DNA from 2 places in the Clostridium sp. LS3 genome. Region 1 is predicted to be linked to the other one. Evidence: a T-box and tRNA genes for the amino acid it is inferred to sense, from the RefSeq annotation. Region 1 holds a T-box; the other holds one or more tRNA genes.
What was found. A T-box is a leader RNA that pairs with one kind of tRNA and senses whether it is charged. The one in region 1 lies ahead of thrS (threonine--tRNA ligase), so its partner is inferred to be a tRNA-Thr.
Positions count from the first base shown of each region.

Region 2: it encodes a tRNA-Thr, which carries the amino acid that the T-box ahead of thrS (threonine--tRNA ligase) is inferred to sense. The anticodon was not compared.

Region 1 covers NZ_CM143921.1:405,023-413,284, forward strand. Annotated here, with positions in the region: gene ACZJV1_RS02115 (5-formyltetrahydrofolate cyclo-ligase) at 17-592, shown strand; gene ACZJV1_RS02120 (hypothetical protein) at 1,106-1,288, shown strand; gene thrS (threonine--tRNA ligase) at 1,333-3,270, opposite strand; T-box leader at 3,340-3,552, opposite strand; gene ACZJV1_RS02130 (ABC transporter permease) at 3,904-4,734, shown strand; gene ACZJV1_RS02135 (ABC transporter permease) at 4,736-5,518, shown strand; gene ACZJV1_RS02140 (ABC transporter ATP-binding protein) at 5,554-6,585, shown strand; gene ACZJV1_RS02145 (ABC transporter substrate-binding protein) at 6,614-7,660, shown strand; gene ACZJV1_RS02150 (adenine deaminase) at 7,679-8,262, shown strand, end outside.
Region 2 covers NZ_CM143921.1:245,030-253,291, reverse strand. Annotated here, with positions in the region: gene nusG (transcription termination/antitermination protein NusG) at 1-240, opposite strand, end outside; gene secE (preprotein translocase subunit SecE) at 275-508, opposite strand; gene rpmG (50S ribosomal protein L33) at 560-709, opposite strand; gene tuf (elongation factor Tu) at 884-2,077, opposite strand; tRNA gene ACZJV1_RS01220 (tRNA-Thr) at 2,216-2,291, opposite strand; gene sigH (RNA polymerase sporulation sigma factor SigH) at 2,378-3,025, opposite strand; gene ACZJV1_RS01210 (NYN domain-containing protein) at 3,076-3,588, opposite strand; gene rlmB (23S rRNA (guanosine(2251)-2'-O)-methyltransferase RlmB) at 3,609-4,505, opposite strand; gene ACZJV1_RS01200 (Mini-ribonuclease 3) at 4,546-4,962, opposite strand; gene cysS (cysteine--tRNA ligase) at 5,012-6,412, opposite strand; gene ACZJV1_RS01190 (proline--tRNA ligase) at 6,424-8,136, opposite strand.

The DNA.
Region 1 (8,262 bases):
ACTTAAGGAGAATATTATGAATAAAGAAGATAAAAGAAAATTAAGAAATGAAATATTATCAATAAGAGATACTTTAGTTAAGAACAAAAAAGAATATATGGATAATAATATATTTAATAAGTTAGTAAATAGTGAACTATATAAAAATGCCAAGAGTATTTTTATTTATATAAATTTTAGTAATGAAATAAATACAATAAACATAATAGAAAAAGCATTAAATGATGGAAAAGAGGTTTTTATTCCTAAAATATATAAGGGTAATAAATCTATGAAAGCAATAAAGTTTAATTCATTTAATGAATTAAAGAAAAACTCCATGGGAATATTGGAGCCATACGATGATTCTAATTTTATAGAAAAAACAAATATAGATTTAATAATAGTTCCAGGAGTAGTCTTTGATAATAAAGGAAATAGGATAGGATATGGCGGAGGTTATTACGATAGATATTTAGAAGATATAAAATATAAAAATAATAAAGTGGCCTTAGCTTATGATCTTCAAATAGTAGAAAGTATAGATGCCGAGGCACACGATGTTAAGATAGATTATATAGTTACTAATACTAAAATTATAGATAAATTTTAATTAGTAGTTGAAAATTTTGAGAATGATGCATATATAACAAAGGTAAGGGTTACATTAGGATAAGATTTTGGGGAGTGTCAAAGTCTATTTAATGCGTACTTAACAAATTTAGGTTTTAGAAACTTCTCATTTAAGAACGGAAATGTATTCTCAAAATGCTTTAGAATTGGCTAAATGTCTAGAAAAACATCTTAAAATAAAGTAGGTTAAAATTATTCATACCTTGAAACAAGTTCATAATATGAATGGGGGGAACGAAACGTGCACCCCTTTTTATAAATTAAAGATATAATAAAGTGGTTCATACAAGTTAGATTATATAATACAAAACAATCTAACTTTTTCTTATTTAGTTCTTTAAAGTTTTATATTTTAAATTTAGCAATACTTTTGATATAATAAATAATATTAAATAAGAAAAAGCAATGAAAGTTATTAGTGATAAGAAATAAAATTCTAATTGATTTAATTATTAAATATAGAATACAAATTAATTATAGGGAGTGGTTTGTTATGTTTACAAAGGAAGAACTTCAAATTCTTAATGATGCTTTAAAAATGGCTGAAGAAAATTGTACAAAATTATTAGAATCAAGTACAAATAATAAAGATAGAATGGTAGCTTATAATAGGAAGCAAAAGAAAATATGGTTACTTCAAAATAAGATGAAAAAACTTATTGAAGAAAATAAATAATGAAAAAAGCAGGTATTTGAAGTTAATCAAATACCTGCTTTATATTATTTTTCTTTATTTGCTATTTCTAAGATTAATCTATTCTTTAATTCTGAAACTGGAATTGCACCTTCTTCTCCATTTTTTCTGCTTCTTACTGAAGCCTCATTGTTAGCAGTTTCTTTTTCACCAACAACTAAAATGTAAGGGATTCTTTCAAGTCTAGCTTCTCTAATTTTATAGCCGATCTTTTCTGCTCTGTAGTCTCCAGAAATTCTTATTCCTGCATTTTTGAAATCTTTAACTATAGACTCGGCATAGTCATTATATTTATCAGAAATAGGAAGAACTATTGCTTGAGCAGGAGCAAGCCAAGTTGGGAATGCACCAGCATATTTTTCAATAAGCATAGCTAAAGTTCTTTCATAACATCCAATTGAAGATCTATGAATTATATATGGACGTTTCTTATTACCATCTTTATCTATATAAGTCATCCCAAATCTTTCTGCAAGAGCAAAGTCGATTTGAATAGTGATTATTGTATCTTCTTTTCCATGAACATTTTTAAATTGAATGTCGAGTTTAGGTCCGTAGAATGCAGCCTCACCCTCAGCTTCTACGTAGTTAATGCCAAGATGATCTAATATTCCTTTCATTAACACTTGAGTATCTTCCCAGGCTTCAGGGTTATTTATATACTTTTCAGTGTTCTTTGGATCCCATTTAGAGAATCTAAATGAAATATCTTCATCAATTCCTAAAGTAGACATTATATGATTTATTAACTCAACACAACCTTTGAATTCTTCTTCAATTTGATCAGGTCTACAAACTATATGACCATCAGATAAAGTAAATTGTCTTACACGAATTAATCCATGCATTTCACCTGATGATTCGTTTCTATATAAAGTAGAAGTTTCAGCATATCTTATTGGTAACTCTCTATAGCTGTGTTGCTCAGCATTATAAATAGTATATTGGAATGGACAAGTCATAGGTCTTAATGCCATAACTTCTGGATCATGGTCTTCATCACCTAAAACAAACATACCGTCTTTATAGTGATCCCAGTGTCCTGAAACCTTAAATAAGTCATTTTTAGACATAGAAGGAGTTTTAGTAAATACATAACCTCTTTTTTCTTCTTCATCCTCAACCCATCTTTGAAGAAGTTGTATCATTTTTGCTCCCTTAGGCATTATTAATGGTAATCCTTGACCTACATTTTCATCAGTTGTAAATATTTTAAGTTCTCTACCTAATTTATTATGATCTCTCTTTTTAGCTTCTTCTAATGCTTCTAAGTGAGCATCTAAATCAGCTTTCTTTAAGAAGGCTGTTCCATATACTCTTGAAAGCATTTTATTCTTTTCATTACCTTTCCAGTAAGCACCTGCACTTCTAATAAGTTTAATAGCTTTAACTGATTTTAATGACATTAAATGAGGACCTGCACATAAGTCAACAAAGTCACCCATTTTATAGAAAGATATAACTTCATTTTCGTCTAAGTCATTTATTAATTCAACCTTATATGGTTCATTAGCTTCTTCCATAAGCTTTATTGCTTCAACTCTTGGTAATTCAAATCTTTCGATAGAAGGATTTTCTTTTATTATTTTTTTCATTTCATCTTCTATTTTAACTAAGTCTTCAGCTGTAAATGAATTTTCTACATCAAAATCATAATAGAAACCATCACTTATAGCAGGTCCTATAGCTAGTTTTGCATTAGGATATAATCTTTTAACTGCATAAGCTAAAACATGAGATATACTGTGTCTTAATGCATCTTTTCCTTCTTGAGAATCAAATGTGCAAATTGCAAGTTCGCTATCTTGATTTACAACATAACGTAAATCTACAACCTCTCCATTAACTATTCCACAACAAGCATTTCTAGCTAAGCCTTCACTAATTGATTTAGCTATATCTAAAACAGAAATACTAGCTTCAAATTCTTTTACTGATCCATCTTTTAAAGTAATTTTAATCATATTTATTTCTCCCTTCGTAATACAAATTTAAAAAGTAAATAAAAAAACTCCCGTCTCTTCTATATAAATAGAAGGGACGAGAGTATAAATTCTAATTTTCCCGCGGTTCCACCCTTAATTGCCTAAAATAAGGCCTCTTAAGAATATCGTAACGTGATATAAACGGACTTTATTAGAGTCACTCAGAGGTGGTCTTCAACTAAATTCAAGTAAGATAATTTCACCAAACATATCTCTCTCTGAAAATGAAACGTAGTTTACTCTTCTCTTCAACGTGTTCAAATATTTATTACTAATTATTATAGTTATATAATATGCTAATGTCAACAAAAAAGAATTAAACTTAAAATTTTTTATAAAAAAGTAGTATAAAGCTATTTTAATCTATATATAAGAAAAGAATATTCGTGATTTGGCTATGGAAAGAAAATGTAGAAATTGAATTAAATCATAAATATGTAATTCTGAAACATAATTTTAGTTAAAATTAATATTAAAAATAGACTCAAAACGAAATATAAAAAATAAAAAGTTGACATTGTTCGTATAAAAAAGTAAAATAAACTTATAATATGAATAAAAAACGTGAAAAGGTTCGTACATTAACGAATTATTTAGAGGAGAAATGAAAAAATGAAGCGAAGAAGTCATTATATACTATTTATACCATGTGTAGTATTAGTAGCATACTTTATGATAGTTCCACTATTAGGCACAATAATTCCTACATTGACAAATACAGCTGGAGGAATGTTTAGCCAATATACAAATTTCTTTAAAGATTCATATATGATGTTAATATTCTGGAGGACCATTAAGATATCATTAATATCATCTGCAATTTGTATGATTATAGGTGTACCAGTAGCGTATTACATATCAAGAATATCTAAAAAGTTAAGAGGTTTACTTATTGCATTAACAGTATTTCCTGTTTTAACAAATTCAGTTGTTCGTTCATTTGCTTGGATGAGCATTTTAGGGAAGAATGGTGTTATAAATAGCTTACTTATAAAGTTAAATATGATAAATGAACCACTATCACTTTTGTATACAGAAGGCGCAATTATAGTTGGTACAGTATATATTTTCTTACCTTTAATGATTATTTCTCTTGTTGGGGTTATGGAAAATGTAGAAAATGATTTATTAGAAGCAGCAGAAAGCTTGGGAGCAAGTAAATTAAAGGCATTTTTCAAGGTTATATTCCCACTTAGTTTACCAGGATTAATAGTTGGAACGGTTCTAGTATTTACAGGGTCTTTAACTGCATATACGACTCCACAACTATTAGGTGGAAACAAAAATACAGTTTTGGCCACATTAATATATCAAAAAACCATGACATTGGGGGATTGGCAAGGAGCTGCAGTAGTAGCCACTATAATGATTGTAGTTACATTAATAGTTATAAAGGGAATCAACTTCCTAGCGTCAAAACTAGATAAGAGGGGTGTTTCATAAGATGAAAAAAAATAAATTTCTAACAGCTTTTGTTGTATTAGTATATATATTCTTATTTGCGCCATTAGTTATTATTGCTATGACAAGTATAGGAACAGAAAACTATATAGCATTCCCACCAAAAGGATTTACTTTACAATGGTTTTTAACAGTATTTAAATCAGAAGCTTTTATAAGCAGTATGATTACCAGTTTTGTAATATCGGGAGTAGCTACATTAGCAGCTTTAATTATAGGTACGCCTGCAGCTTATGGATTAAGTAGATATGACTTTAGAGGAAAAGCTGCTATTAAAAGCTTCTTCTTCTCACCACTAATAATACCTGGTATAGTAGTTGGATTTTCACTATTCCAATTCTTATTAGTAAAGTTAAGTCTTTCAGTACATATTAGTTTATTTATTGGACATACATTAGTAATTATTCCTTACATAATAAGAGTTATTGGATCTAGTTTAGAAGTATTTGACTATTCAATAGAAGAAGCAGCTATGAGCTTAGGATGCAAAAAATCATTAACTTTCTTTAAAGTAGTATTACCTAATATAACATCAGGAGTAATGGCAGCATTTATGTTAGCTTTTATAAATTCATTTAATAATGTTCCAGTATCTATGTTTTTAACTGGACCAGGGGTAAGTACATTACCTATAACAATGATGAACTATGTTGAGTATAATTATGATCCAACAGTATCAGCATTATCAGTAATATTAATGATATTAACTATTGGAATTATGTACATATTAGAAAAGACCTTAGGTCTTAATAATTTTGCAGGATAAAGTTATGACTAATAAAGAGTTGGAGGACAAGTAAAATGGATTTAATAAATTTACAAAGCATAAATGTTTCATATGATAAAAAAAATAATATATTAGAAAATTTAAATCTAAAAGTTAAAAAGGGAGAACTGGTATCTCTTCTTGGGCCAAGTGGATGTGGAAAGACTACAACTTTAAGAGTTGTTGCAGGATTTATAGAGCCAACTGCAGGTAAGTTTTTATTAGAGAATGAAGATTATACAAAGATACCTGTTCATAATAGAAATTTTGGACTAGTGTTCCAAAGTTATGCATTATTTCCACATTTAACAGTTGAAGAAAATGTAGCCTTTGGCTTAAAGATGAAAAATATGCCTAAGGATAAAATAAAAGTGAAGGTAGATGAAATATTAGAAACTGTAGATATGACTCACTTAGCAAAGAGGTATCCTAAAGAATTATCTGGGGGACAAAAACAAAGAGTAGCTATAGCAAGGGCGTTAGTTATAGAACCAAGACTTTTACTCTTAGATGAACCCTTAAGTAATCTTGATGCGAAGTTAAGGCTTAAAATGAGAGTTGAGATAAGAAAACTTCAACAAAAACTAGGAATAACAACATTATTTGTTACTCATGATCAAGAAGAGTGCTTTTCAATTTCAGATAGAGTAGCAGTACTTAATAAAGGAGTCATAGAACAATTTGATACTCCGGAAAATATTTATTCAAATCCAGCTACAGAGTTTGTTGCAAGATTTGTAGGATTTGAAAACTTCATTAATTTAAAAAAGGTTTCAAAAGATACTTATTCTAGTGAATGTGGAGCTGAATTTAAGGTGGACAAATCAAAGGATCAAATAGATGTTAAAGCAACTATAAGACCAGATGATATAAAGATAGTTAATGAAGACCTAGAAAATACAATAGACGGTATCATAGAAATAAGAACATTCTTAGGGAAAGCATACCAATATGATGTTAAAACATCTGTGGGTAGCATAATTGTGAATAGTGAAAATAGCCTTATATATGAAAAAGGAGATAAAGTAAAGATTCAATTACCATCAAATAAAATAGTTATATTATAAAATTTGCATAAGATAAAGGAGAATATTTATGAAGAAGAGAATTTTAGCATTATTATTAACAGGATTAATTTCATCAACAGCTTTAGTAGGATGTAACAAATCTGGAGATGCTGCATCAAACAAAAAACTTGTAATTTCAACATGGGGACTAAATGAGGATGTATTAAAAGAAACAGTGTTTGAACCTTTTGCTAAGGAACATGGAGTAGAGATTGTTTTAGAGGTTGGAAATAATTCTGAAAGACTAACTAAAATGAAGAACAATCCTAATTCTAATATAGATATAACTTATTTAGCAGAGTCATTTGCTGAACAAGGTATAGAAGCAGGTATATTTGAAAAAATAGATTACTCAAAAATACCAAATGCTGAAAATATGAATGAAAAAGCTAAAGCTACTGTAGAAAGAGGATATGGTCCAGCTTATACATTAAACAGTATAGGAATAGTAGTAGATCCATCGGCTGGAATAGAGATAAATTCATGGGAAGATTTATGGAAACCGGAATTAAAAAATAAAATAGCTATACCAGATATAACTACTACTAATGGGCCAGCAATAGTAGATATTGCGGCAATTAAAGCAGGGGTTGATATCAAATCAGATAAAGGTGAGGCAGCCTTTAAAGAACTAGAGGCTTTAAAGCCAAATGTTGTTAAGACTTATAGCAAATCATCAGATTTAGCTAATATGTTCTCAAGTGGAGAAATAGTTGCAGCTGTAGCATCAGATTTCGCATATGATACAATTGCAAAAGCTAAGCCAGGAGTTAAAAATATAGTTCCAGAATCAGGAACTTACTTAAACTTCAACACAATTAATATAAATAAGAATTCAAAGAACAAAGAATTAGCGTATGAGTTTATAAATTATGCTTTAAGTCCAGAAGTTCAAGAGAAAACAGCTAAAGCTTTAAAGGAAGCGCCAGTTAATACAGAAGTTAAATTAACCGAAGAAGATTCTAAGAATTTAACATATGGAGCAGTAGTTGATAATGCAAAAATAATAGATTTCAAATTTGTAAATCCATTAATGGAGCAATGGATTAATACTTGGAACAGAATAATGAACTAGTATTAAATGGGTGAGAGAATGGAAGTACAATTAATCATAAAAAATTTAAATGTATATAACAGTTATTTTAAAAAATTCATAAAAGGTGATGTTGTAATACATAATTGTAAATTTGTTCATATAGGACATAATTATGAGAACAGGTTAACATCTAAAAATGTTATAGACGGTAATAATAAGTACATGATTCCAGGATTAATAGATATACATATGCATATAGAAAGCTCAATGACCATTCCAAGTGAATTTTCAAAGGCTGTAATAAAACATGGGGTTACTACAGTTGTAGCTGATCCTCATGAGATTGCAAATGTTTTTGGAATCGAAGGAATAAAGGAATTTATGAAGTCTGAGGAAAAAGTAGATATATTTTATGGCATACCAAGCTCTGTACCTTCAACCTCAAGTGATTTAGAGACTACTGGAGGGAAAATTGGTGTGAGAGAGGTAGAAGAACTATTATCCTGTGATAGAGTTCTTTGTCTCGGAGAAGTAATGAACTTTAAGGATTTAATAGAGGATGAAAATTCTACTATAAATAAGATAATCAATATTAGTAAAAATAAAAAAAGAAACATTCCTTTAGAAGGACATTGTCCTAA
Region 2 (8,262 bases), 160 kb from region 1:
CACATACCATGACTCATCAGTCATTAGCATTTTTACTAACACATATCCAGGAAACTTCTTTTTAAGAGAAATCTTTTGTTTCCCATCTTTCTCTTCTATTACTTCTTCCATAGGCACTTGAATGTCTTGAAGTAAGCTTTGAAGATTTCTATTTTCAATGGTTTTTTCAAGATTTGCTTTAACTTTGTTTTCGTAGCCTGAGTATGTGTGTACAACATACCATCTTGCTTTTTCGCTCATATTTCCTTATAGGTGGTTAACCACCTAAACCTCCTTACTTTAGTTTTAAAATGAATTTAAAGAGGTTTTGAAAAATATAATCTAACCCGCCTACTAATACTATATATATTAGTACGACTACGCCAACTGCAATTAACGCTTTTTTAGTATCATTTTTAGAAGGCCAAGTTATTCTTTTAACTTCTGCCTTAACCTCTCTAAAAAATTTAAATACGCCACCTTTATCAGGTGAATTTTTAGTTAAATTTACATTTTCCTTAACAGCCATTACTTCACATCCTTAATTTTTGTGAGTATATGTCATCACTATATCAGCTAACTATTTAGTTTCTTTATGAAGTGTATGTTTTTTACAGAACTTGCAGTATTTATGCATTTCTAATCTGTCTGGGTTATTTTTCTTGTTCTTCATTGAATTGTAGTTTCTTTGCTTACACTCTGTGCATGCTAAAGTTATCTTTACTCTCACAGTCTGCACCTCCAGTTTACCGTAAATAATATAAAACCTTATTACTTTATGTTAATTTAATTTCGTTAATTACCTAAACACATTATCACAAAACATGCATTATGTCAATATATAAGCCTTTGTAAAGGACTAGGTAATCCCACCCAGCCCTAAACTATATACTAATAATACATATTACTCTATTATGCTAGTAACAACTCCTGAACCTACAGTTCTTCCACCTTCTCTGATAGCGAATCTTAATCCTTCATCCATAGCTATTTGATTGATTAATTCAACGTTCATATCGATGTGGTCTCCTGGCATAACCATTTCCATTCCATCTGGTAACTTAATTGAACCAGTAACGTCTGTTGTTCTGAAATAGAATTGTGGTCTGTATCCATCGAAGAATGGAGTATGTCTTCCACCTTCTTCTTTTTTAAGTACGTAAACTTGACCTACGAACTTTTTGTGTGGCTTAACTGTTCCAGCCTTTGCTAAAACTTGACCTCTTTCGATGTCTGTTCTTTGAACTCCTCTTAAAAGAACTCCAACATTGTCTCCAGCTTGCGCTTCGTCTAGTAACTTTCTGAACATTTCTATTCCTGTTACTACTACTTTTCTGCTTTCTTCTTGTAATCCAACGATTTCTACTTCGTCTCCTACCTTAAGAATTCCTCTTTCAACTCTTCCTGTTGCAACTGTTCCTCTACCAGTGATTGTAAATACATCTTCTACTGGCATTAAGAATGGCTTATCTGTTGCTCTTTCTGGAGTTGGAATGTAGCTATCTACTGCATCCATTAACTCAAGAATTGGAGCGATTGCTTTTTCATCTGTTGGGTTTTCTAATGCTACTAAAGCTGAACCCTTAACTACTGGAATGTCGTCTCCTGGGAAGTTGTATTCTGATAATAATTCTCTAACTTCCATTTCAACTAGTTCTAATAATTCTTCATCATCTACCATATCTGCTTTATTTAAGAAAACAACTATGTAGTCAACACCAACTCTTGATGCTAGAAGAATGTGTTCTCTTGTTTGAGGCATTGGACCATCTGCAGCTGAACAAACTAATATTGCTCCATCCATTTGTGCAGCACCTGTGATCATGTTCTTAACATAGTCAGCATGTCCTGGACAGTCAACGTGAGCATAATGTCTGTTTTCTGTTTGATATTCAACGTGAGAAGTATTGATTGTAATACCTCTTTCCTTTTCTTCTGGAGCTTTATCTATTGCAGCATAATCAAATGCTTCTGCAAATCCCTTTTTTGATAAAACAGTTGTGATTGCAGCTGTTAAAGTTGTCTTACCGTGGTCAACGTGACCGATTGTTCCAATGTTTACGTGTGGTTTACTTCTTTCGAATTTTTGCTTTGCCATTGTAAAATCCTCCTTTAATCTTTGTAATAAACTTTGCCTAGCGTTTTGTATCGTTTTGCTTAATATATTGAGCTTACTACAAAGATTTAAGTAATTTATAAATTACAACAATCATTATTAGTAAGCACTCAACTATACTGGAGCTCACGATCGGGATTGAACCGACGACCTCCGCCTTACCAAGGCGACGCTCTACCTACTGAGCTACGTGAGCATTTCCACATAATATTTTTATAGTTTAATATACCAATTATAAAGTTTACTATTGTTCAAAAAATTTGTCAATAAAAATTTAGTGACTTATTTTTCTGTATATAGACATTTTTCAAGCTTTCGCTTTACTCTTTGTAAAGCATTGTCTATAGACTTAGCTTGCCTATCTAAATCACATGCTATTTCTTGATATGATTTACCATCTAGATAGGATTGAAGCACTTCCATTTCTAAGTCTGATAAAACTTTAGCCATCTCACCTTCTATATGTTTTAGTTGCTCTTTTCCTATTAAAAGCTCTTCTGGGTCTGTTATTTTTAATTCTGATAAAACATCTATTAGTGTTCTATCAGATTCTTCTTCATATATGGGCTTATTTAAAGATATATATGTGTTTAAGGGAATATGTTTTTGTCTTGTTGCTGTCTTTATAGCCGTTATTATTTGTCTAGTAACACATAGCTCTGCAAAAGCCTTAAAGCTCGTTAATTTATCTGATTTAAAATCTCTTATAGCTTTGTATAATCCTATCATTCCTTCTTGATAAATATCTTCTTTATCTGCCCCAATAAGAAAGTATGATTTCGCTTTAGCTTTTACAAAGTTTTCATACTTAGATATTAAATATTCTTGTGCTCTGCTATTTCCTCTTTTTGCTTCATCAACTACTTCTTCATCTAGCTTGTTCTGAAATTCCACAAACAGACTAGTATCTTTTTTGGTATTCTCCACCATATATCACCCCTTTAAGCCCTCTATTATGATAAATATATTAATTAAAATTATTAATCACTTCGTCTTATAGCTTCTAATTTTTTAAATATATCTTCATCAACATTATCTCCCAAATGATTTTTAGATAAAGACATATTTTTTTGTGCCTTTTTGTTAATTCTATTTTGAGTTTCTAAAACTTCATTATAGAACTCAAGAGCAGATATTCTTACTGCACCTCTTTGAAATATAGTTTGTTGTTCAAGCCAATCTGATGTAACAACATAAACTTCAAATCTTCTACCTAAGTTATGTACTTCTCTTTCTATATAAGAATCTGCTGTTTCACCATCTTTTGTAAAAACTATACTTATGTTTTTATTTATATCTTGCTTTTTTTCAATGCTCCTATTAACCTTATGAGCATCAAATACTATTATTATTTTGCATCCTTCATAAACTGAGTAGTTATGTAAACTGTCTATTAAACTCTGTCTTGCTCCATCAAAGCTATAGTCTTTTTGTTTCTTCAAATTAGGCCAGCTGTTTATTACGTTATATCCATCAACAAATATAATTTTCACATGTTACCTCTTTGATTTTGTTATTTTATTAGTCTTCCCTTTAATATTTCATACATCATTATACCACCTGCAACTGAAGCATTTAAAGAGTTAATTTTACCTATCATAGGAATTTTAACTAGTTTATCACATTTTTTCAAGGTAAGCTTAGATATTCCTCTTCCCTCGCTTCCTATAACTACTGCACATGGTCCATTAAAGTTAGCTTGATAACTATATTCTTCTCCATCTATATCTGCACCATAAATCCATAATCCTGCTTCTTTTAATTCATCTATTGCTGAATTTATATTAGTTACTTTTGCTATTTTCATATGTTCAATAGCTCCAACTGAGCATTTATAAACAGTAGAAGTTATTCCTACGTTTCTTCTTTTTGGTATTATTATTCCATGAACTCCACATAGCTCAGCTGTTCTTATTATAGATCCTAAGTTATGAGGATCTTCTATTTCATCTAATATTACAACAAATAGATCTTCTTTCTTCTCTTTTGCTAAATTTAGTATATCTGCAATTTGGCAATATTTAAACGGAGTAACTAAAGCTACAACCCCTTGATGGTTTGTTCCATTAGTCATTATATCAAGTTTCTTTCTATCAACTTCTTTTAATACTAAACCTTTTTCTTTTGCTATATTTATTATAACTTTAATTGATCCTTCCATGTTACCATTAGCAATATAAAGACATTCTATTGTTCTATCACTTTTTAATACTTCCATAACAGCATTTCTACCGATAATTAGGTCTTCTCTCGCTTCTACTTCTACTGCATTATTAATATTTTCGCTTGAATAATCTTTTGCTTTTCTATTTTCTTTTACACCATACTTTTTGCCTTGTGATGAATTGTTTTCAAGCATTTGTCTTTCCATTCTAGCTTTCATTCTAGCTTCTCTATTTCCCTTTGTCATCTTAAATCACTCCTTATGTCTATTATATACTTTTCCTTAGTTATGATAACTGTAATTCTGTAGATTTTTCTAATATATTATATAGTCTTTCTTTATTTCCTGTTAAATATAAATATCCTACTAAAGCCTCAAATCCCGTAGCATTTCTATAGTCTATTACCTCTGCATTTTTAGGTATTGTTGCAGATTTTGTATTTCTTCCTCTTTTGTAAATATATAATTCATCTTCTGTTAAGGCATCCTCTATACTATGCATTATAGTTGATTGACTCTTAGCTTTAACATAACCTATTGCTTTTACATGTATTTTATGAGCTGATAATTCAGTATTGTTAGAAAGTATATAATTTCTTATATATATTTCATATACACCATCACCTATCAGTGCTAACTGCAAAGGATTTAATCTCCTAGCTTCTTCTTTACTAAATTCTCTCACTCTTAAATCCTCTAACATATTTTTTCTCTCCTTTAAATAAAGGCTGCATTAATGCAGCCCTTTAACCTTAATTTACCTTTTTCCACCTTACTCCTTGAGGTGTGTCTTCTAAGATTATATTTCTAGCTTTTAAATCATCTCTAATTTTATCTGCTAATGCAAAATCCTTATTTTTTCTAGCCTGTTGTCTTTGCCCTATTAGATTTTCTATTTCTTCTTCTAAACTTCCTTTAGTGGAATTTTGAAGTATTCCTAATGGTTCCCCTAATTCTCTTATTAAGCTTAGCACACTTTCACAAAGCTCCTTTGATGAATCTATTGATACATTAGTATTTATATCTTTTATAAGATCAAAAATAGCTGTAATAGCATCAGCTGTATTAAAGTCATCATCCATTTTTTCTATATATCTTTGTCTATAAACATCTAAAGATTCTAGATAAGCCTTTTCTTTATCACCCATAGACTCTTTTTTAACTTCATCCATTAAGTTTTCTAAATTAGAGATTGCATTATATAACCTTTCTGTTGATGACTTTGCAGATTCAAGAAGTTCATCGCTAAAGTTTAATTGTACTCTATAATGTCCTGATAACATTAAAAATCTTACTACATCAGCATCATATTGTTTTAATATATCTCTTGCTGTTAAAAAGTTATTTAATGATTTTGACATTTTCTGATTATTTATATTTAAGAAAGCTCCATGTAACCAATATCTAGCGAATGTTTTTCCAGTTAAAGCCTCACTTTGTGCAATTTCATTTTCATGATGAGGGAAAGCTAAATCCATCCCACCAGCATGTATATCTATGGTATCTCCTAATATTTTCTTCGCCATACATGAGCATTCTATATGCCATCCTGGTCTTCCCATGCCCCATGGGCTTTCCCAAGCTGGTTCACCCGGCTTTTGAGCCTTCCATAATGCAAAATCCATAGGATCTTCTTTTCTTTCATCTACATTTATTCTTGCTCCAGCCTGTAGATCTTCTAAATTTTGACCAATTAATTTTCCGTATCCTTGGAATTTCTTTGTTCTAAAATAAACATCTCCATCTACTTCATATGCATATCCTTTTTCAATTAAGCCTTCTACAAACTCTATAATATCAATAATATATTCAGTCGCTCTTGGATTTACTGATGCTCTTTTTATATTTAACCCATCAGCATCTTTATAATATTCATCTATATATTTATCTCCAACATTACTAACTGTTGTACCCTCTTCATTTGCCTTTTTTATCATTTTGTCATCTATATCTGTAAAATTTTGAACAAATCTAACCTTATATCCTCTGTACTCTAAATATCTTCTTATAGTATCAAAGATTATGAAAGTTCTACCATTTCCTATATGAAAATAGTTATACACAGTAGGTCCACATACATACATCTTAACCTCGCCTGGTGTTAATGGTACAAATTCTTCTTTTTTTCTAGTTATGCTATTGTAAATCCTCATCTAATTACCTCCTATCTCACAGATAATTTATTTTTCTTAAACTCTTCTCTTACTCTATCTATAACTTCTTCAAATTTTATATTTTCCATATCTGATGATCTTAACTTAAATTCAACTTCTCCATCAACAATTTTCTTACCAACTGTTATTCTCATTGGTATTCCCATAAGATCTGAATCTTTAAATTTAACTCCTGCTCTTTCGTTTCTATCATCTAGTATCGCATCAAAACCTATAGCTTTTAACTCTTCATAGATATTGTTAGCAACTTTCATTTGTTCCTCATCTTTGATATTTACTGGAATAATATTAACATGGTACGGTGCTACAGATAAAGGCCATACTATTCCATTCTCATCATTATGTTGTTCAATTATTGATGCCATTGTTCTTGTTACCCCAATTCCATAACACCCCATCATAAATGGTTTTTCCTTACCACTTTCATCTATAAAATTAGCATTCATAGCTTCTGAATATTTTGTTCCTAGCTTAAATATATGACCAACTTCTGTTCCCCTTGATATAGTTACTTTACCACCACAAACTGGACAATTTTCACCTTCAGTTATATTTCTGTAATCTCCAACTACACCTTCAAAATCTCTTCCGTAATTTATACCTTCAATGTGGTATCCTGTTTCATTAGCTCCTACAATGAAATTGTACATATTAACAATTTCTTCATCAACTAATAAAGTATCTACTTTTATATTTATAGGACCAGCAAATCCGACTTGTGCATTAGTAGCCTTAAAGACTTCTTCTGGAGTAGCCATATTTAAATTTACTGCTCCACCTAAAGCATTTGAAACTTTAACTTCATTTACTTCTCTATCTCCTCTAACCATTACTGCTACTATTTTACCATCAGCATTATATATTAGAGTTTTTGCAAATTTCTTTTCTGTTGTATTAAAGAATTTAACAAGTTCTTCTATTGTTTTTACATTTGGAGTCTCAGTTTTTATTAATCCCTTTAATTCTTCTGCTTCAGCTCTTTCAACTGTTGATGGAGCCTTTTCTATATTTGCAGCATAATCACAAGCTGTACAGAATACAACATCGTCTTCTCCTACTTCTGATTTAACCATAAATTCTGCTGAGTTTGAACCTCCAATCGCACCTGAATCAGCTTCAACGCATTTTGCATCTATTCCACATCTATTAAATATTTTTATATATGCTTCGTGCATTTTATTATATGATAAATCTAATCCTTCTTGATTCTTGTCAAAGCTATATGCATCCTTCATTATGAATTCCCTTGATCTCATAATTCCAAATCTTGGTCTTCTTTCATCTCTATACTTAGTTTGTATTTGATAAAGATTTACTGGTAATTGTTTGTATGATTTAATCTCATTTCTTGCAATGTCAGTAAATACTTCTTCATGAGTTGGCCCAAGACAGAAATCTCTGTTATTTCTATCTTTAAGTCTGAACATTTCCTCTCCATAAACATCCCATCTTCCAGACTCTTGCCAAAGTTCTGCTGGTAATACTGCTGAAGCTAAAAATTCTTGTGCTCCTGCACTATTCATTTCCTCTCTTATTATATCTTCCACATTTTTTAAAACCTTTAATCCTAAAGGCATGTAATTATAAATACCTGACGCCATCTTTCTTATCATTCCAGCTCTTAGCATTAACTTATGACTATCTATCTCAGCTTCTGCTGGAACCTCTCTTAATGTTGATATTAACATATTGGACATTTTCATTTATGCTTCCTCCTATTATTGTTATTAATTCATATTTATTTTCTAATTCGTATTGAATATTATTTATTTTAAAATAATAAAAAAAGCCCACCCTAATTAATTAGGGCGAACTTATATCGCGGTACC